2 regions of the Mesorhizobium sp. M8A.F.Ca.ET.208.01.1.1 genome follow, and region 2 is predicted to be linked to the other one. Evidence: riboswitches for the same ligand, from Rfam matches in the RefSeq annotation. Region 2 holds a riboswitch; the other holds the start of a gene.

Region 1 (5,318 bases), on a different contig from region 2:
CGCCTGCTTCGGCAAAGGGAGCGGCGGTCAGCTTCGGCGTGCGGCCGGAAGATCTCGCGATCGCCAGTGGTGCGGACTATCTGTTCGAGGGGACGGTCGATTATGTCGAGCAACTCGGCGAGGTTCAGTTGGTCTATATCGACATCGGCCGTGCCGACCTGCCGCTGGTGACCAAGCTGCCGGGCAATGTCGAGATCAAGCGCGGCTCGACGCTACAGTTGACCGCCAATGCCGGCGACCTTCATATCTTCGATGCGGATGGACGGTCGTTCGCGCTGCACGAAGCGGAAGCAAAAGCCGCCTGAGGCCAGCCATGTCTCGACAACGCAAAAAGAGAGCAGCGGGCTGGCCCGCCGCTCTCTTTTTATACATCACGACGGCTGGTTAGTTGTTGCCGAAGAGATTGCGGTCTGCGCCGTGAGGGGCGGACTTCTGCACGTCGCCGGACGAGTTGAGCAGCTTGTAGATGGGTGAGTCGCTGTTGCGGACCGAACCCGTATGCGACGTATCGACATTGACGGTCGACGATGCAGTGGGCTGATTGGCGCCATTGGAGCCATAGTTGTCACTGCCGGCGAAAGTGCTGCCGGAGAGGGCCAGAACGGCGGCGGCAGCAATGAGGATCTTGTTCATTTCCAATACTCCTAACGTCTTGAATTCCACGAGTGGCGAGCGAGCCCGCCACTCGCAACAGGCGTCAACGGCCGAAGAGGTTGCGATCGCTACCCGGCCGGGCAGGCGCCTCGGTGGCCGGAGCCGACTTGCCGATCGATGCGGTGTTCGCGTTGTCGGTCGACGTGACAGCCGCCTGGTTGGCACCGCTCGAACCGTAGTTGTCGCTGCCGGCAAAGGCGCTGCCGGAGAGGGCCAGGACGGCGGCGGCGGCAATGAGGATCTTGTTCATTTTAGGTACTCCTGAATTTGTGGCATCCACCCCGCGCGGCAGGGTCGCCCCGCCGCAAGCCGGGGATCGGCTGTTAGTTGTTGCCGAAGAGATTGTGGTCGGCGCCCTGGGCAGGCGTCTGAGCAGCCGGCTCCGACTTGCTGGTCGAAGCGGTGTACGAGCTGTCGACAGTGGCAGCGGGGGTGGCGGCGTTCGAACCGTAATGGTCGCTACCAGCGAAGGCGCTGCCGGAAATGGCCAGAAGGGCGGCGGCAGTGAGAACAATCTTTTTCATTTTGGGTACTCCAGTATTTTTCCGTCCGTCTAGCGGCGTGTCTTGGGATTAAAATCGCGTCGTTCGGACCGCCCCGATGTGGGAGAGCACCTCTGCTGTTTCCAATCACGAAGTTGTTCAGCGTGGACCATGACCCTACCACTTGAAATTGTGCCAGTGATTTCCACATCTGTTATTTTCTGTCGTTATATCAATCAGTTAGCTAAAAATGGCACCCCGATCACCAACTGTATCGGAGGCTCGGCGTTCACACCGTCCTGCACGCACCGTCAACAGAAACGAACCGTTCGGTTCGATTTTAGAATCTGCTAATAGTCACTTTTCGAAACTGTTAACCTTTTCGCCCCCGGCAAAGGGGTCGAAAAACGGTGCCGGCGCGCCTGGCGACAGAAGGCAATTTGATGATGCGACCCCTGTCACGACGTTCCAGCATGCGTGTCGCGCCGCATGGATGCGATGTCGCTTTCATGCCGATGTCGCAAACCCTGCCGTGATTAGATCAGGCATCTCAGGTGCCGCTGCGTGACGACGGAGCGGAGAATTGGGAAGCCGGTCAGATTCCGGCGCTGCCCCCGCAACGGTGGTGGAGTTCAAGTCGCAACGGGAGACCACTGGGCGTAAGCCTGGGAAGGTGTCGCGATGGTCCGTAAGGACGACTCCAGAGCCCGGAAACCAGCCCGAGATGGCTAGAACTCGACTGATCGCGGTGGGCGGTCAAGAGGCGGATGGTGTTTGTCCGGCTTTGCGCCGATCTGCGTCCAGTCCTTCCTCAATCACCACCAGTTCAGTCCTTGAAAATGAGGACAGGACATGGACGCGCGCAACGACATGCTGAGGCTCTTGAACAGCCGCAGACAAGGCTTTTCGCTGGAACAGCCTTTTTACACCGACCCGGACTACTTCAAGCTCGACATGGAGCTGATCTGGTATCGCGACTGGCTGTTCATCGGCCATGATTGCGAATTGCCCAAGCCGGGCAGCTTCATCACCGTGCAGGTCGGCGACTATCCTATCGTGCTGGTGCGCGATCAGCAGGGCAAGATCAACGCCTTCCACAATTCCTGCCGCCATCGCGGCAGCCGCGTCTGCAACAGCGACAAGGGCATGGCCGCCAAACTGGTCTGTCCCTATCACCAGTGGACCTATGAGCTGGACGGGCGCCTGCTGTTCGCCCGCCAGATGGCCGAGGGGTTCGACAAGAGCCAGTTCGGGCTGAAGCCGGTCGCCTGCGAAAGCGTCGCCGGCTATGTCTTCATCTGCCTGGCCAAGGAGCCGGCCGACTTCGCGCCGATGCGGGCGATGATCGAGCCCTATCTCAAGCCGCACCGGCTGAGCGAGGCCAAGATCGCCTTCGAGAGCACGATCATCGAGAAGGGCAATTGGAAGCTGGTCTGGGAAAACAACCGCGAATGCTATCATTGCGCGGGCAATCATCCCGAACTGTGCAAGACCTTCCCGGAAGCACCGACCGTGACCGGCGTGCAAGGCGCCGACAGCGATCCGGAGATGCTGGCGCACTGGGCGAAGTGCGAAGCTGTTGGCCTGCCCAGCAAATTCCGCATCGACCCGGCCGGGCAATACCGCGCCACCCGCGCGCCGCTGCTGCGCGACGCCCAGAGCTACACGATGACCGGCAAGCGGGCGGTGAGGAAGGACCTGTCCGACAGCGTTTCGGCCGACCGCATCGGCACGCTGATGCACTATCACTACCCGACGACCTGGAACCACATCCTCGTGGATCATGCCGTCACCTTCCGCGTGCTGCCGGTCAGCGCCACCGAAACGGCGGTGACGACGAAGTGGTTGGTGCACAAGGACGCCGTCGAGGGTGTCGACTACGATCTCGCCGAACTCACCCATGTCTGGACCGAGACCAACGACCAGGATCGCCGCATCGTCGAGGAGAACGCTTTCGGTATCCTGTCGCCGGCCTATGAACCCGGCCCGTATTCGGAGCTGCATGAAGGCGGCGTCATCCAGTTCGTCGACTGGTATGCCCGCTTCATCGGTCCGCGCCTGGCCGAAGGCGGGCGGCCGGCGCTGCGCAGCGTCGCCTAGCGCATGTCACCCAAAAGTGTGCAGCGGTTTTGGGATCACGACATCCGCAAAATGAAAGGTATGCAGGGATGAATGCGATGACCGACCTTGGCCTCTATCGCCATCTCGACCAGATGGCGCCCTGGAACGACAGGCTGCAGGTGCTGGAAGTGACCGGTGTCAGCGACGAGGCGCCCGACGTCAAGACCTTCACCTTCCGGTCCGACAACCAGACCTGGTTCCGCTACAAGCCGGGCCAGTTCGTGACGCTGGAACTGCCGACGCCGGATGGGCCGCTGATGCGCACCTACACGCTGTCGTCGTCGCCGTCGCGGCCGTTCTCGATCGCGGTGACGGTGAAGGCGCAGGCGGGCAGCATCGGCACACGCTGGATGTTCGATCACCTGGCGCCCGGCTCGCACGTCAAGGCCTATGGACCGGGCGGCGACTTTTCACTGCACAGCCATCCGGCGGCGAAATATCTGTTCGTCTCGGCCGGCTCCGGCGTGACGCCGATGATGTCGATGCTGCGCTGGCTGAACGACTGTGCGCCATGGACCGATGTCGGTTTCGTCAACTGCGCGCGGCGCCCGGAAGAAATCATCTTCCGCAAGGAACTCGAACTGCTCGGCGGCCATATGCCTGGCCTGTCGCTCGGCTTCATGATCGAGGAGCGGTCGAGCCGCGAGGGCTGGTACGGCCATATGGGCCGCATCGACGCCATCCGGCTGCCGCTCCTGGCACCCGATTTCCGCGAACGCGAAATCTTCTGCTGTGGGCCCGATCCCTTCATGCGCGCCGTGCGCGGCATGCTCGAAGCCGCCGGCTTCGACATGGCAAAGTACCATCAGGAAAGCTTTGCCGCGCCGACCGTGGACGAAGTCCCGGCACCGTTTGCCGCGCCGGCTGAAGACGGCGCGGCAATTTCCGTCGAAGCCGCGACGCCGATCCGCTTCGCGCTTTCGGATGTCGACGCCGACTGCGTCGCCGGCCAGACCGTGCTGCAGACCGCGCGCGCCTCGGGCGTGCGGATACCGGCGGCCTGCGAATTCGGCCTGTGCGGAACTTGCAAGGTGAAGAAAGTCTCCGGCAGCGTCGAGATGAGCCACAATGGCGGCATCCTCGATCATGAGATCGACGACGGCTTCATCCTGGCCTGTTGTTCCAAGCCATTGTCGGCGCTGGAAATCGAGGCTTGATCCGCCCGTCCTTCGACTGATCCCGGAAATGTCGGCGCCTTGCCGGCAAAGGTTACCTTGCCAAGGAACGACCGAAAGTCTACAGGCGTTGTCGGTGGAAGCGGTCCTGCTGGCGGGCAGGGATGTAAAGCGGGGCAACAATGAAGCATGAATCCCATGCCTATGCGGTTGCGAGCCGGGATATCGTTTTCGAATCCTTCGATGGCGAGGCCGTGGTGCTCAACCTTGCCAATGGCAAATATTTCGGCTTCTCCGATTCCGGCAGCAAGGCGTGGCAGGTGCTTTCGTCCGGAGCGGACGCCCAGGCTCTGATCGGGCTGGCCGCGGGCGGCTCGACAATAAGCCAGGCCGAACTCGAACACTTCATATCGCAGCTGCTCGAACTGGGTTTGCTGGTGCGTTCGGAAGCGGCGGCGCAGCCACTGCCGGGCGAATTGCAAGCCGAGCTTGCCGCCACCAGCGAGCCGCTCAATGTCAGCATCCACGACGACCTCGCGGACCTGATCGTCGTTGATCCCATCCATGAGGTCGAGGAACCCCTTGGCTGGCCGGCGGTCAAGCAGGCTTCCTGATCGGCCGGCCGCAGCCGTGATGGAAGGCGCTTGATGCCGCGCGTCACGCTCGAAACTCTGCCGGACTACGCCCGGTATCTCATCGCCTCCGCTGAAGGCGCTGCCTCGCGCTATCCGACCATCCGGCGGGTTCGGCTGCCCGGGCTGGAACTGGCCGTGCATCTGGGTCACGGTGTGCTCGCCGACGCCCTGAGCCATGCATTTGTCGAGGCCGCTCACGATCAGCCGGAACCGTCCACCTGCCGCATCTTCATCGCTCATCCCGGCATCGACGGCATCCCGGAGCCGGCGCGATGGGGCGACGCGCATTTCACCGAGCACGGCTTTGCCAA
Region 2 (5,318 bases):
TCGGCGAGCGCGCGGATGCCATATTCCAACGCCGGTCCGGCGACGGCCCACGGCCCGAACTGCGTGTCCAACCGTTCAGCCGTTGGCGCATCGGCAAGCGCGAACCCAAGCCGCAGTCCGGCCAGACCAAAGAACTTGCCGAACGAACGCAGCACAACGATGCCGCCCTGGCCGACATCGCCGGCGAGACTGTGTTCGCGCGGGCCGACATCCATGAACGCCTCGTCGACGACCAGCAACCCGCCCCTGGCGCGCAACCTGGCGGCCAGCGCCAGCAGCCGGTCGCGCTCGATGATGCGCCCATCCGGATTGTTCGGATTGACGATGATGGCGAGGTCGGCTTCGGCCAGCGCGGCGAAATCGCCGACCCCGGCCACCACGTGCCCGGCGATTGCCGCCGCCCTGGCGTGTTCCGCATAGGTCGGCGCCAGCACCAATGCCTTGCCGGGCCGCACCAGCGATGCCACGCGCGGCAGCAGAATCTGCGTACCAGGCGCCGCCACGACGTTGCCCGCTGAAGGCGCGCCATAGGTTTGGGCCGCAATCTCTATCAGCTCGCACCCACGCGCGGCCTCCGGCAATCGCCACAGGGCGGTGGCGGGCAGGTCGAAAAGCGGGTAGGAGTGCGGATTGATACCGGTCGAGAGGTCGACGAACGGCAGCACGGCATTGGGGAAAAGCGCCCTTGCCCGGCCAAGACTTCCACCATGGTCCACCGCTCCTTCAAGAAGCTTCATGTCAGTCCTGATCGCTTTCCTGTCATTGGTTGTCGAATTCGCCCTCGGTTATCCCGACTGGCTGTTTCGCGCCATCGGCCATCCGGTGACGTGGTTCGGAAGGCTGATATCCTTTCTCGACTTGAGGCTCAACCGCGCCACTGATCCCGACGCGCTGCGTCGCCAACGTGGTGTCCAGGCGCTTCTCGTCATCGTGCTGGTGCCGGCGGCAGCAGGTCTTTGCGTGCAGCTTGTCCTGCTCTGGTTCGTCCCCTTGGGATTGATCATTGCCGTCCTTCTGGCGACATCGCTTCTGTCGCAGAAAAGCCTTTACGAACACGTCGAAGCCGTCGCCGACGCGCTCGACAGCGGAGGCCTCGACATGGGCCGAGCCGCCGTCTCGCGAATCGTTGGCCGCGATCCCGAAACGCTGGACCGCGCCGGCGTCTGCCGGGCGGCGATCGAGAGCCTGGCGGAGAATTTCTCCGACGGCATCGTCGCCCCCGCCTTCTGGACCGGTGTCGGCGGGCTGGCCGGCGGCGCCGCCTACAAGGCCGCCAACACCGCCGATTCGATGATCGGCCACCGCACCCCACGCCATGAGGCCTTCGGCTGGGCGGCGGCACGCTTCGACGATTGGATCAACCTGCCGGCATCACGGCTGACGGCGGTGCTGATTGTGCTGGCCGCTTTCCTGGTCAAGGGCACCGACCCCGGCAATGCCTGGCAGGCGGTACGGCGCGACGCGAAAAAACACCGCTCGCCCAATGCCGGCTGGCCGGAAGCGGCCATGGCCGGCGCACTTGGCCTCGCGCTCGCCGGGCCGCGCAGCTATGGCGGCGTCGTGGTCGACGACGTCTTCATGGGCGAAGGCGGACGACGCGATGTCGACAGCGGCGACATCCGGCGGGCGCTCCAACTTTATCGTGTCGCCGACTATTTGCTGATTGGCCTGTTTGGGCTGATCGCGGTGATCGCAATCCTGGTGTTCTAGAACTCGATGCCCTGCTGCGCTTTTACGCCGGCGGAAAAATGGTGTTTCGTCAGCCCCATCTCGGTGACCAGGTCCGCCGCCTCGACCAGCGCCGGCTTCGCGTTGCGACCGGTGACGACAACGTGCAGGCCCTCGCGGCGAGCCTTGAGCGCGGCAACCACCTTGTCGAGATCGAGATAATCGTAGCGCAGCGCGATGTTGAGTTCATCGAGCACGACAAGGCTGATCGAGGGGTCGCCAATCAATTCCACGGCCTTGGCCCAGGCGGCTTCGGCGGCCGCGATGTCGCGCTTCAGATCCTGCGTTTCCCAGGTGAACCCCTCGCCCATCGCATGCCAGACGACCCGGTCGCCGAAGGCGGCGAAAGCGTCCTTCTCGCCGGTGTGCCATTTGCCTTTGATGAACTGGACGACGCCGACGCGCTTGCCGTAGCCGAGCATCCGCAGTGCGAGACCGAAGGCGGCCGTGGTCTTGCCCTTGCCGGGGCCGGTGTTGACGATCAGCAACCCCTTCTCGATCGTCTTGCCCGCGACCTCGGCGTCCTGCACCGCCTTGCGCTTGGCCATCTTGGCGCGATGGCGTTCTTCATCCCGGTCTTTGGAGCCCTTGTCTTCGGTCATTTCATTTCACCTTGAGCGGTAGCCCCGCCACCATCAGGAGCACCGTATCGGCGACCGCGGCGACCCGCTGGTTGAGCCGACCGGCGTCGTCGCGAAAACGCCGCGCCAGCGCATTGTCGGGCACGATGCCTTGCCCGACCTCGTTCGACACCACGAACCACGGCCCGCGCGGCCGCGACAGAACGTCCGCCAGCCGTCGGCACACGGCCTCGACGTCGTGATCCGCCAGCATGTGATTGGTCAGCCACAGCGTCAGGCAGTCGACAAGCACCGGTTGACCATCCGGCAACGCCTCTAGCACTTCGGCAAGGTCGAGTGGCACATCGATGGTCGACCAGCCCTCGCCGCGCCGCGAACGATGCAGCGCGATGCGCTCGTGCATCTCGTCGTCATAGGCTTGCGCCGTGGCGATATAGGCCCATGGCGGGGGCAATGCCGTCACCAGGGTTTCGGCGTGCGCGCTCTTGCCGGAGCGCGCACCACCGATGATGAAGGTCAGCTTGCCCAGATCAGGCAAAGCTGTCGCGCAGGCTGGTCGCCGGGCCGGTGAAGCGCCCGCGAACCACGCCGACGACCGCGCCGAGCAACAGCCAGAACACCAGATTTGTCACCGTCACCGCCACCACGAACTGATGATGCAGGCCTTCCGGGATCGGTGTCTCGAAGCTGTCGGGCTGCGGCGCGCCGACAATGTGCGGCGCGACGATCAGCAAGACCGCGAGGATGGTCAACGGCAGCGATCTGCGAAACACGATCAGGCCAAGGCCGATAGCGGTTGCCGCCACCGTTGCCGACCACCAGATCTGGCGCGGCAGGAGATCGGCCGCCGGCATTGCAGGCAACTCCGGCTGCAGGCCGAGGCCAGGCGCCAGTGTGAACACGGCAAAGCCGGCCAGACCCCAGAAAACGCCCTGGCGCCAGTTGCCGACGCCGCCTGCGAATTCCGAAACCGCGACCAGGACCAATGCGAAGCCGATGCCGGTGACGATATTGGCAAGCACGCTGAAGGCGAAACGCTCGAAGCCGTCGGCCGGCGCCCAGCCTTCATCCTCCGCTGCCGGAGCAGCTGCTTCCGCTGCCGGCGCGGCGGAACTCATGGCATTGCCTGCCGGAGCGGCCGTGCTCACGGCGCTGGTATCGGTCGCGGCGGGTGCCGCGCCATGATCGTGGTGATGGCCGCCGCCGGCCTGTTCGTAGACTTCCGCTTTCAGGATCAGCGGAACGGTCGCATAGGCCTGCATGCAGGCAAGAACGACACCGGCCACGAGCCCCGCGATCGCCGCGACGAACACGACGTTGCGAAAAAGGTTCATGATGTCAGATCCCAGTTAGTGGCAGGGAAACGCCATCGAGTGGCGATAGTCGTGGGCGGCGTTGTGGACCGCATCGATGTGTGAGAAGCCGACAAAACCAACGACGAAGATGCCGAGCAGCGCCGCGAGCGCGAGCTGCATGAAGCGCGACTGCGAGGAGACGGAGGCGCCGAGGGAGACGGTAGCGGTAGTCATGTCTTGTCCTTTCACCCTCCACCCGAGGGCATCGAAGTCAGTTTCCTGTCGCCGGCAGGTCTCCTGGCTCGCGGATAAGCGCCCTTCCCCACCTTCCCGAAGGAAAACCTTCAGTGGCATATGGAGAGGACTACCGCACACAGTTGCGGGGGCAGCCACGGCATTGGGCGAAACCTCGCCCGCACCGCATTCCCTCTTGGCTCCCAAAAAGGAACCGACGACGTTGGTGACTATAGGGAAATTCGCCGCGCGCGGCAAACCAAATTCCGACAGCCGCCAGCGCAGGAGCGTCGTGTCGGCAAAGCCGCTCCCATCCCGTCCTGATTGACAAAGTTCATGGCCGGGTGTCGGCTGGCAAGCCTCACAGGAAGCCAGCCATGCAGCCCAATGCCAGCGAGCGCGATCCTTATAACGGGCTGACCCGTACCGAGCCGACGCTGCCCTCATCGGCATATTGGGACCAGGAGAGCTATAAGCGTGATCTCGACGCCATCTGGTACAGAGACTGGCTGCTCGTCTGCCGCGAGGCCGATCTGGCGCAGCCGCTAGCCTTCCGCCGATTCCGCATCGGCACGCAGGACATCCTCGTGCTGCGCGACGACACAGGTGAGCTGCGCGCCTTCCACAACACCTGCCGCCATCGCGGCTCGCAGCTTTGCCAGGAGAGCGAGGGCCGCCTGAAAGCGCGGCTGATAACCTGCCCGTATCACGCCTGGTCCTACTCGCTGCGCGGCGAGCTGGTGCGCGTGCCGTCGAAATCACTGCCTGACGGCTTCGACAAGGCCGATCACCCGCTTTATCGCGTCGCGCTCTCGGTGTGGCGGGGCTTCGTCTTCGTCAATCTTGCTGAAGATGCCGCCGGCTCGGCGCAATCCTCCTTCGATCCCGCGTCCGGCAACCTCGGCAACTGGCCGCTCGAAACGCTGGTATCGGGCCATATGCTGCGCAAGGTCATGAACTGCAACTGGAAGATCTTTTGGGAAAACTTCAACGAGTGCCTGCACTGTCCGGGCGTCCACAAGGATTTGTCGCGGCTGGTGCCGATCTATGGCCGCGGCCTGATGAGCCGGCATGACGATCCCGAATGGCTCCGCCACGCCGACAATGACGCGCCGGAATTTTCCGGCGGCTTGCGCGCAGGCGCCCAGACCTGGTCGCGCGACGGCCAGACGCACGGCCCGGTCTTCTCAGGGCTGAAGCCGGCGGAACGCAGCGCCGGCCAGACTTATGCCACCAGCCTGCCCTCGATGTTCATCGTCGGCCATGTCGACTATGTCAGGACCGTGCACCTGGTGCCGCTCGGTCCCGAACAGACCGAGCTTGTCGCGGAGTGGCTGTTCGCGCCCGAGGCCCTCGCCGAGACCGATATCGACAACATCATCGCCTTTGGCACACAGGTGCTGGAGGAGGACGCCGCCATCTGCGAGGTCAACCAGAAGGGCTTGCGCTCGATGCGCCACACAGCCGGCGTGCTGATGCC

The links. A riboswitch is a leader RNA that binds a small molecule or an ion and turns the genes downstream of it on or off. The one in region 2 is predicted to bind cobalamin.
Region 1: another riboswitch for cobalamin. It lies ahead of EN851_RS24030 (aromatic ring-hydroxylating dioxygenase subunit alpha); the one in region 2 lies ahead of EN851_RS01805 (CbtB domain-containing protein).

Annotation. Positions count from the first base shown of each region.
Region 1 is NZ_SRUT01000006.1:13,040-18,357, forward strand. It holds gene ugpC (sn-glycerol-3-phosphate ABC transporter ATP-binding protein UgpC) at 1-305, shown strand, start outside; gene EN851_RS24015 (DUF680 domain-containing protein) at 385-633, opposite strand; gene EN851_RS24020 (DUF680 domain-containing protein) at 698-904, opposite strand; gene EN851_RS24025 (DUF680 domain-containing protein) at 978-1,178, opposite strand; cobalamin riboswitch at 1,672-1,874, shown strand; gene EN851_RS24030 (aromatic ring-hydroxylating dioxygenase subunit alpha) at 1,989-3,236, shown strand; gene EN851_RS24035 (hybrid-cluster NAD(P)-dependent oxidoreductase) at 3,314-4,414, shown strand; gene EN851_RS24040 (PqqD family protein) at 4,555-4,986, shown strand; gene EN851_RS24045 (serine kinase) at 5,020-5,318, shown strand, end outside.
Region 2 is NZ_SRUT01000001.1:369,368-374,685, reverse strand. It holds gene cobD (threonine-phosphate decarboxylase CobD) at 1-737, opposite strand, end outside; gene cbiB (adenosylcobinamide-phosphate synthase CbiB) at 736-1,710, shown strand; gene cobO (cob(I)yrinic acid a,c-diamide adenosyltransferase) at 1,707-2,330, opposite strand; gene cobU (bifunctional adenosylcobinamide kinase/adenosylcobinamide-phosphate guanylyltransferase) at 2,332-2,847, opposite strand; gene EN851_RS01810 (CbtA family protein) at 2,840-3,643, opposite strand; gene EN851_RS01805 (CbtB domain-containing protein) at 3,659-3,838, opposite strand; cobalamin riboswitch at 3,874-4,072, opposite strand; gene EN851_RS01800 (aromatic ring-hydroxylating dioxygenase subunit alpha) at 4,216-5,318, shown strand, end outside.